Regions from separate parts of the Rhodoferax sp. RT4P68 genome, predicted to be linked through region 1. Evidence: riboswitches for the same ligand, from Rfam matches in the RefSeq annotation. Region 1 holds a riboswitch; each other region holds the start of a gene.
The links. A riboswitch is a leader RNA that binds a small molecule or an ion and turns the genes downstream of it on or off. The one in region 1 is predicted to bind cyclic di-GMP.
Positions count from the first base shown of each region.

Region 2: another riboswitch for cyclic di-GMP. It lies ahead of AC099J_RS14120 (hypothetical protein); the one in region 1 lies ahead of AC099J_RS14370 (methyl-accepting chemotaxis protein).
Region 3: another riboswitch for cyclic di-GMP. It lies ahead of AC099J_RS04370 (spore coat protein U domain-containing protein); the one in region 1 lies ahead of AC099J_RS14370 (methyl-accepting chemotaxis protein).

Region 1 covers NZ_JBWMBB010000006.1:16,234-19,498, reverse strand. Annotated here, with positions in the region: gene AC099J_RS14370 (methyl-accepting chemotaxis protein) at 1-1,339, opposite strand, end outside; cyclic di-GMP riboswitch class I at 1,500-1,593, opposite strand; gene AC099J_RS14365 (bifunctional hydroxymethylpyrimidine kinase/phosphomethylpyrimidine kinase) at 1,656-3,245, opposite strand; gene AC099J_RS14360 (thiazole synthase) at 3,242-3,265, opposite strand, start outside.
Region 2 covers NZ_JBWMBB010000005.1:451,940-455,204, forward strand. Annotated here, with positions in the region: gene AC099J_RS14110 (aldolase/citrate lyase family protein) at 1-687, opposite strand, end outside; gene AC099J_RS14115 (5-carboxymethyl-2-hydroxymuconate isomerase) at 717-1,127, opposite strand; cyclic di-GMP riboswitch class I at 1,276-1,371, shown strand; gene AC099J_RS14120 (hypothetical protein) at 1,497-1,832, shown strand; gene AC099J_RS14125 (hypothetical protein) at 1,944-2,147, shown strand; gene AC099J_RS14130 (NAD-dependent succinate-semialdehyde dehydrogenase) at 2,302-3,265, shown strand, end outside.
Region 3 covers NZ_JBWMBB010000002.1:188,212-191,476, reverse strand. Annotated here, with positions in the region: gene AC099J_RS04380 (fimbria/pilus outer membrane usher protein) at 1-472, opposite strand, end outside; gene AC099J_RS04375 (fimbrial biogenesis chaperone) at 485-1,228, opposite strand; gene AC099J_RS04370 (spore coat protein U domain-containing protein) at 1,236-1,733, opposite strand; cyclic di-GMP riboswitch class I at 1,875-1,963, opposite strand; gene AC099J_RS04365 (response regulator transcription factor) at 2,127-2,822, opposite strand; gene AC099J_RS04360 (FCD domain-containing protein) at 3,228-3,265, opposite strand, start outside.

The DNA.
Region 1 (3,265 bases):
CGCGCTGGATGGCGCTGACCACCTCGGTCATCGTCGCACCGGCCTCGCCCACCAGCGTCGTGCCCTGTTGCACACGTTCCACGCTGGCGCCGATCAGCGACTTGATCTCGCGGGCGGCCTCGGCCGAGCGGCCGGCCAGGCTGCGCACCTCGGTCGCCACCACCGCAAAGCCGCGACCCTGTTCGCCCGCGCGGGCAGCTTCCACGGCCGCATTCAACGCGAGGATGTTGGTCTGGAAAGCGATGCTGTCGATCACGCCGATGATGTTGGCAATCTTGCCCGAGCTGTCGTTGATGCCCTTCATGGTGTCGACCACGCGCGCCACCACCTGGCCGCCCTGCTGCGCCACGGTGGAGGCACTGACCGCCAGGCTCTTGGCCTGACGTGCGTTGTCGGCGTTCTGGCGCACCGTGGAGCTGAGCTGCTCCATGGATGCGGCCGTCTCCTCCAGTGCCGAGGCCTGCTGCTCCGTGCGGGCCGACAGGTCGTTGTTGCCCTGTGCAATCTCCGCACTGGCCGTGGCCACGCCGTCTGCGCTGTGGCGCACGCCGGACACCACCGAGCCCAACTGCTGCTGCATGTCGCGCAGCGCCGTCATCAGCTCGGCGGCCTCGTCGCGGCCATGCGCCGCCACGGTCTCGGTCAGGTCGCCATCGGCGATGCGCCGCGCCACCGCACTCGCCTGGGCCAGCGGTGCGGTGATGGAGCGCGAGATCACCCATGCGAACAATGCGCCCAGCAGCACGGCGGCAACGCCGCAGACCACGAGCACCGTGGTGCCCATCGCCGCGCCCTCCTCGGCGCCGCGCAGTGATGCGTCGTACAGCGCCTGCTGGCGCTCCTCCAGCGTGCGGATACTGGCGCTGTAGCTGGCGGCCAGCGGCTTGAGCGTACTTTCCAACTCCTGCGTCACATCCTCGCCGGCCAGCTTGCGCTTGAAGATGGCGGCCCGCGGCGTGCGGTAGGCCTCGCGCTTGGCATCGATGTCGGCGAGCAGCGCTTTGCCGATGTCCGTATCCACCAGCTCATGCAGCCGCTTGCGCGACGCCATGGTCGTTTCCGAGGTTTTGTCCATTTCGGCCTGCCACATCGGGATGCGGCGGGTGTCCGCATCCAGCAGCACGGCCTGCGTGCGTACCCAGTTCAAGTCGATCGTCTGGCGCCAGCGCACCGCCACCTGGTTCTTCTCGTTGTCCACCGTGGCCAGCTGGTTCGTCATGCCGGACAGCGTCTGCAAGCGCCAGACCCCCACGGCCGCACTGGTCGCGACGATCAGCAAGATGACGCCGAACGCGAGATTCAGCCGCGCGCCGATGCGCAGGTTGCGCAGTGCACTCATGTCGACGTCCCCCGCGCAGCGCTGTGCAGCTGCGCAGCCGTGGCGCGCGGAACGGTGTGGATAGGAACAAGCATGGGGCCTCCCGGTGGTCTTCGAAACGTGGCAGTGCTGTGGCAAAGCAACGGCGAAGCGCAACGGGACTGAAGGGGCAATGCCCAACAGATGCAACCCAGCTGCCCCCTCGTGCGATGTGCGTCGAGCTGGGGCCTGTGGCTTTGCGTGCGCAACTCACATTGCGTTTGCCGGTGATGAGTCTAACAGTCGCTCTGCATTCGAACCTAATTCGTCGCACCATTGGCAAAGATAAGCGATCGAATCAACCCTCACTTCGAGCGATCGCACCGCCATACAGGCTGGGGTGCGGCCAGCCGTCCATCGCGTGCGCCGGCCGCTGCGCCTCGGCCAGTGCCGCCTGCATCTGCGGCACCGTCACACCCGGCTGCGGCCCCAGCATGCGCACCACGCAGACGCCGTCGGCGCCGCAGTCTGCGGCCTGCGTGATCTGCCCGGGCGAGAGCACGCCGCCGATGGCCACCACCGGTGCACCGGCCATGGCGCACCACCAGCGCAGGTTGTCCAGCCCCTGCGCCAGCCATGGCATGGCCTTGGTCAGCGTCGGCCAGACCGGGCCGCAGGCGATGTAGGCAGGCGCCAGCGCACGCGCGCGGGCCAGCTCCCACAGGCTGTGCGAGCTGACGCCCAGCGCCAGCCCACTGGCCACCAGCCAGGCGCGGGCATCGTCGCCCAGCGCGAGCAGGTCTTCCTGCCCCAGATGCACGCCATCGGCACCGACCTCGATGGCCAGCACCCAGTGGTCGTTGACGAACAGGCGCGCGCCCGCCGCGCGGCACGCCTGTGCCGTGGCGCGCACGGCCTGGTGCAGGCACGCCGACCAGTCGGCGTCGGGGTGGTCGGGCGTCTTGATGCGCAGCTGCAGCGTACGCACGCCGGCGGCCAGTACGGCGTGCGCACGCTCGGCACTGTCCACGATGGCGTACAGGCCCAGCGGCGCGTGCGGCCGCACCGGGTCCGATGGCATCGGCGCGAAGGCCGGCGCTTCGCTCCAGCTCATCTGGGGCAGCAGCGCAGGCGTGGCATGGAAACCGCGCGCACTGCCCACCTGCCCCGCCCCGGCACCGGCGGCATGGCCATGGCGCAAGGCCTGCGCCGTGGCCATCTTGGCCAGCACCACCGCATCGGCCGGCACAAAGCCCAGCGCCAGCGCCGCGGCCGCACTGCTGGCGAAGGTGCAGCCGGTGCCGTGCGTGTGGCGCGTGTCGATACGCGGCAGCGCCAGCCAGCCTTGGGCGTGGGCGCTGTCCAGCCAGTCCAGCACCAGGCCGCCGGGCCCGTGGTCGGCGTCGCCGCCGGTCACGCAGACGGCCTGGGCGCCGGCCAGGCGCAGCGCACGGCCGAGCGCGGGCACATCCGGCCCGGCCCGGCGCTGGCCACCGAGCAGCAGGCGGGCTTCGTGCTGGTTCGGCGTGAGGAGCGTGGCGCGCGGCAGCAGCCATTCGCGGTAGGCCGCGCGCGTGCCCTCGTCTGCGAATGCCGCGCCGCTGCTGGCGGCCAGCACCGGGTCGACCACCAGCGCGGTCCCGGGCCGCTCGGCGCGCAAGCGGTCGACCCAGTGGGCCACGCATCGCACCTGCTCCGGCCCGCCCAGCAGGCCGGTCTTCAGCACGGTGGGCGGCATGTCCTGCGCCAGCGCCTGCAGTTGGGCGTCCAGCAGCGCGACCGGCAGCGGCGCCACCTGCGTGACAGCGCATGAGTTCTGCGCCGTCACGGCCGCGACGATGCCGCAGAAGTGCACGCCCTCGAAGGCCTCGACCGCGCGCTGGTCGGCCGCCAGCCCGGCGCCGCCGCTGCTGTCGGTGCCGGCAATGCACCAGACGACCGCCTTCATGGCCACGCCCGCGCAGCCGC
Region 2 (3,265 bases), on a different contig from region 1:
GGCCAGGTAGCCGCGTGACAGCTCTTCGTCCGGCGACAGGATGCCGGGCGCCTTGCCGGCTTTCAGGATGCGGGCGATGGCGTCGGCGATGGCGGCCTGCACCTGCGGGTGGCCGGGGTTGCCCACGTGGCCCATCGAGGCGGACAGGTCGGCCGGGCCGATGAAGACGCCGTCCACGCCCTCGGTGGCGGCGATGGCGTCCAGGTTCTCCAGCGCGGTGGTGCTCTCGGCCTGCACCAGCAGGCAGACCTGGTCGTTGGCCTCGGCGGCATAACGCGGGTTGTGGCCCCAGTGCGAGGCGCGCGCCCCGCCCATGCCACGCACGCCCAGCGGCGGGTAGCGCATGCTCTGCACCAGGGTGGCGGCCTGCTCGGCCGTGTCGACCATGGGCACCAGCAGCGTCTGGGCGCCAATGTCCAGGTTCTGCTTGATCAGCGCCTGGCCCACATGGCCATGGCCCATGGGGATGCGCACCACCGGTTGCGTGGGATAGGGCGCGATGGCCTGCAGCGCACCCAGCGTGCTGCGCAGGTCGTTGGGCGAATGCTCCCCGTCGATCAGCAACCAGTCGAAGCCGGCGCAGGCGCAGATCTCGGCGGCGTAGGGGTCGGCCAGGTTCATCCACAACCCGATCTGAGGCTGGCGCTGGCCCAGGGCCTGCTTGAAACGGTTCTGAGGGGTCTGCATGCGGTGTCTCCGGGAGTGGGGATGGAAATTCAGCCGGCTGGCCGGCCGAACAGCGGGTGCAGGTTGCTGTGCTTGCCGTCGAACACCTCGTGCCCCTCGTCGATTTGCAGCGTCACGCCCAGGTGCCGCTCGCCGAAGATCGGTGCGAAGTGCGCGCGCACGGTGGCCAGCAGCGCCTCGCCGGCAGCCTGCTGGATGTCAGCCGGCCGGCCCTTGGCCATGCGCAGGTTCAGGTAGACGAAGGCGTAGTCGCCCTGGCCGTCGGCCACGACATGGTGCGTGGCCGCGAACGCCAGCACGCGCGTGCCCCCGGTTGGGAACAGTTGCCCGCCCGCTGCATCGCGCTGGGCCAGCATGGTGGCCGACAACGCGTGGCACAGGGCATCCATGTCGGTTTCGGACTCGAGATTCGGGCTGTACAGAACGACGAGGTGAGGCACGGGTTCAGCTCCTTGCGCGCGGGAAGGGGGGTGGGACGCTCCAATTGTCGCGTCGCCACCAGCGTGCGGTTTTTGGCAGTTCGCGCGGCAAACAGACTTGTGTAGAGACAAATTGTTTCATATTTCATCCAGTTGGCTAAGATGGCTCCATCACCAACGGCACACCCGCGCGAAAGCCGGGGTCGCAAAGTCACCGGTCTAAGGTGTCGGCTCACGCCGGCGCTAGGGCAGCGGGACCGCTGATCTCCCAGAGCGCTGCCGCATGGCGGCTGCACTGTGGTGCCTCGCGGTTCCCGCGCCATGCCGGCCTGCGCCGCCCCTCGCCGCGTTCCCTGCCCGCCGCCGTGGTGAGCCGCTTGAGGAACCGACATGCATTGCACTGACTTCGCTCCCCACCGCCTGCTGCTGCGCGCGGCCCTGGCGACCAGCCTGCTGGCGGCACCGTGGACAGCTGCCTTTGCCGTCGTCAAGTGCGTGGCGCCCGATGGCCACGTGACCTTCCAGGACGTGGGCTGCAGCGTGCACTCGACCACGCAGCCCCTCGTCAAGCGCTTCGGCCAGCTCAGCTCCGACCAAGCCACGCCGCGCACACCGCGCGTGCAGCGCGACGAACCAGCGCAGGCACGGCACAGCGGCCGCCAGGCGTCGGCCTCCAGCCCGGTAGGTCTTGCCTTCGGACAGGTCGCTGCGCCGGCGTGGCGCTGACGTGCATTGCGTGTCGGCCCTCGCCTACGAGGCGTCTCCCCGCAATCCCACACGGCCCGCAGGGTGTCGCGCAGAAGATCGGCTGGCCCCATACCACGTCGGCCCTTCACCATGCACATGCCACCTGAGCTCGCACCCTCGCCACCGCAGGCCCTGCCGCCCGGTGCGCGCCGTCAGCTGCATGCGATCCGCCAGCTGCGCGAGCGCCTGTTCGATCTGCAGTGCGAGCCCGACCCGGACCCGGCCGCCATCGACGGCCTGATGCGGCGCCTGGCGCGTGTGCGGGGTCACTGCGTGGCGGCTCCGGTCGCCTGACCGGCTCGCCTGCCCGGTGCTCGCCATGCCGGCGCGGTGTGCCGGCCGGCTCAGCCCGCGCTGCTGCCCGGTGCGCGAACCGTGGACAATGCCCGCTTTCCGACTTGCCCGAGGCCGGGCCACGCGCCGCGGCCTCCCCCTCCAGGAGCTTTCCATGACCTACCCCAGCACCCAACTTTTTATTGCCGGCGAGTGGCAGGACGCCGCCGACGGCCGCAGCCTGGCCGTGCACAACCCGGCCACGGGCAAGGAAATCGGCCGCGTCGCGCATGCCGGTATCCCAGACCTGGACCGCGCACTGGCGGCGGCGCAAAAAGGCTTCGAAGTCTGGCGCGACATGCCCGCCATCGAGCGCGCCAAGACCATGCGCCGTGCCGCCGCGTTGATGCGTGAGCGCGCCGGTGACATCGGCGCCGTGCTGACGCAAGAGAACGGCAAGCCCCTGGCCGAAGCCAAGGGCGAGGCCATGGCCTCGGCCGACATCATCGAATGGTTCGCCGACGAAGGCCTGCGCGTGTATGGCCGCATCGTGCCCTCGCGCGGCAACCTGGCAGTGCGCCAGCTGGTGGTGAAAGACCCGGTCGGCCCGGTGGCGGCGTTCACGCCCTGGAACTTCCCGATCAACCAGGTGGTGCGCAAGCTGTCGGCCGCGCTGGCCACCGGCTGCTCCATGCTGATCAAGGCGCCCGAAGAAACCCCCGCCGGCCCGGCCGCGCTGATCCGCGCGTTCGCCGACGCCGGCATGCCGGCCGGCGTGATCGGCCTGGTCTACGGCAACCCGGCCGAGATCTCCAACTACCTGATCCCGCACCCCATCATCCGCAAGGTCACGTTCACCGGCTCCACGCCGGTGGGCAAGCAGCTGGCCGCCTTGGCCGGCCAGCACATGAAGCGCGTGACGATGGAGCTGGGTGGCCACGCGCCGGTGATCGTCTGCGAAGACGCCGACATCGCGCTGGCCGTCAAGTCCGCCGGCGGCGCCAAGTTCCGCAACGCCGGCCAGGTCTGCATCTCGCCCACGCGCTTCCTGGTGCACAGCAGCGTGCAAAAGGAATTCGCCACGGCGCTCACCACCTATGCGCGCGGCCTGAAGGTGGGCGACGGCATGACCGAAGGCA
Region 3 (3,265 bases), on a different contig from region 1:
TCGCCGTGAAGTCGTAGTTGACATAGACGCCGGGCGGCGGCAGCTGGGCCGCGGCCCGCGCGCCACGCAGGGACAGCGCGGTCGCATCGAAGGCCGCAGCGGGCGCGCTGATGTCCAGCGCCAGGCGGCTGCGGTCGATCCTGTAGGCGATGCCGGGCACGGCGTCGAGAACGTAGCCTTGCGTGCCGTCCAGCAGCGTCACGGGCGCGCCTGCGGGCTGCAGCCGCGCTTGTGCCCACAGGTCCGTCGGCAGCGCCAGCCGCCCATCGGCCAGCCGCTCCGCCTGGACGATGCCGGCCAGCGCCCTGCCGTTGACGCGCACATCCAGCAGCAGCGCCTCCACGTTCGACTGCGCCTGCGAAGCTGCCGCCAGCGTCACGAGCAGGCTGGCGCACACGGCCACCAGCCGGCGTGCTGATGGCCCGGCATCACATGCAGGGCCCGGGCAGACGAGGCGGGCACGTGGTGCCATGGCGTCTGCGTTTCAGGGCGGCGGGTGGGGCCACTCGAAGGTCACCGGCCCGTCCGAGGTGTCGGCTGTCACGCGCAGCGGGCCTTTCACCTGGGCAGGGCGGTCGAAGGTCCATTGCCGCCAGGCGCCCGCCAGCACGCGGGTGCCCAGGCGCATCTCCTTGCGCCAGTGGGCGCCTTCCAGCGTCAGTGACTTCACCCGCACGTAGCGGCTGCCGGCGTTGTCGAGTCGCACGCACCCGGTCGTGGCGGGCAGCACGGCGGCATCTGCGCACGGGCCCAGCCGGGCTTGCAGACGCAACGGGCCCGCTGCGGCGAAGAAGACGGGCAGGTCGTGGTTGACGCGAACGCTGATCGCGGTTTGGGCCGGCGCCGGCGCAGCGAGTTCGCTCACGTCTTCGAAGATCAGACGGTAGGCGTGCTCATCGGCACTCGGCCGGGTGCGCGTCGTCACCCGGAAGATCTGGCTGCCACCCGCCGCAATCTCGGCAATGGGCGGCACGACCAGCAGTTGGGCGGAGTCGGCGTAGACGTCGGCACCGTCGGGCTGGCTCCAGGCGCGCACTTGCGTCTGGAAGGTGAGCGGGCGGTCGCCGGGATTGGTGATGGTGATCGAGGCGACCCGCCGCGCGGGGGACAGCTCCACCAGCACCGGCGAGATCGTCAAGGCATGCGCCGGGGCGCCGACAAGGCCCAGCACCGCCCCCACGCCCAGGCCCACCGATGCGACTGCGGACGTGATCCCTTGCAGCCGCATGGCGTGTCTAGTACACGACCGACACGGTCACCGCGCTGCCGTTGGCATAGGCACCAGCGGGCAGCGCGCCGAAGTTCGCCTTGGCCAGCCGTGCGTACAGGGTCACGACCTTCACCGTGCCGTCCTGCACCAGCGTCAGGGGTGCTGCCAGGGCGAGTGTGGCGGGCAGGTCATCGGCCGCAGCCCCGCTGGTCAAGCTGAGGTTGAAGGGCAGCGTGTTGGCGCCATTGATGACGGTGCGCGTGCCCGCCGCAAAGATCGCAGGTTCCATGTCGACCGAGCACGCCACGGTGAATGTCGAGCCGCTGTCGGCCGTGCGGTCCGCCGCCTCCAGGGTCGAAAAGCTCCCGAAGCTGATCGTCGCGGCACCGGAGACGGCACACGCCGACGTCAGCGTCGCGTCAAGCGCGAGAACGCTATCGCTTTGGGCGGCGGACGTCGCGCCGCACACGACGAGCGAGGCCAGCGCGAGCGCAGCACGTGCGCAAACTTGCTTTGTGAACATGAATGGACTCCAGGAGAAGGCACCAATCCACAATGGCCGGGCGGCGCTCGGAAGAAGGTGGAAGCAGGTCGCAGCGACCAGCCCCCCACAGGCTGCTGGTGCCGTGCTTGCGACACGTCGCAAATGCATGACATCGACCGCCCAGGCAGTCCCGCTGCCATAGGGCGGTGTGCCCCTTAGACCGGTGACTTTGCGTCCCCGCGTTTCCGGCGGGTATGCCCTTTTTCTGAGACGGCGCTTCCCGTGGGAGAAAGCGCAGACCTCGAACTCCGATCCCGCAGTGCCGACCAGAAGGTTTTGCGCTGCGTCACGGGGTTCTCGATGCGGACTTTAGGGAACGCCCACGACGGGCGCCATACGTAGGCACACGGAGCGTCGCGCCCCGTCACCCGTCTACCCAGTGCTGTCGACGCCCGTGGGCGCCTGCACCTCGCGAGGTGGCATGGATTCGATGCTCATGCGCACGAGATCGGGCAAATGACGTGCCGCCATCTTGCGCATGATCTGTGCCCGGTGGATCTCGATCGTGCGGAAGCTGCCACCCAGTTCGCGGGCGATCAACTTGCTGCTCATGCCGGTCACCAGCAGTTCGAAAACCTCACGTTCGCGCAGCGTCAGCGTCTCGAATCGGGCCATCACTTGCGGGTCAGCCAGCGGCCTGGACGTGGCCACGCGATCGGCGTGCTGGGCGACGGCGCGGCGCACGCGCTCGACCAGCGAGGTATCCTGAAACGGCTTCTCGATGAAGTCGGCAGCGCCATTGCGCATGGCCGTCACGGCGGTTGCCAGGTCGGCCGCACCGCTGATGAACAGCACTGGCAGATCGACGCCACGCCGCTGCAGCAACTGATGGAGCTCCAGCCCGGACATCCCGGGCATCCTGAGGTCGAGCAGCAGCACACAGGCCGTCTCCAGGTCGGCGTCTTTCAAAAACTCGGCCGCAGACCCGAAGCTCGCCACGCGCATACCGGCGTTGGACAACACACGGCACAGCAGCGCGCGCATGAACGCGTCGTCATCGACGACAAGGACGACCGCGGCCTCAGGCTCGCAGTCGGCGGATGGTGCGGCAGATGGAACGCGTGGCATCAAGTCAAGCTTGGGCGCGCAAGCGTCGGTGTGTCTGTACGGCAGCACACGCATGCGGCTGTGAACCGCAGCGCGAAAGGGTCATGGAGCGCTCCAGCTGAGTTCGAAGCGCATGGGTGTCGTCCGCTGATCACGTGCAGGCCGGTTGAATCTCTCAAACTATTGGTTCAGGAATTCTGACATCACTGAATTGAGCCTGTGCCGGGCGGGTGAAACAACCGCAGTGGGGCCGCCATATTGCGCGAGCCCCCGCACAGATCCGTGCGTGCAGGATTGCCGCACACGGCTCCTACCTTGGGTGTTGGACGGCGAAGCGCACGTCAAAGCACCGCTTTCGCTGCGGCTCAGGCGCGTGAACGCACTCGCTCAGTGCGAGGGAAAAGGGACTCAAGGGGGGGCGGGACGTCAGGCAGGTGGATTCGCCCCGGGCGACTTCCTGCGAT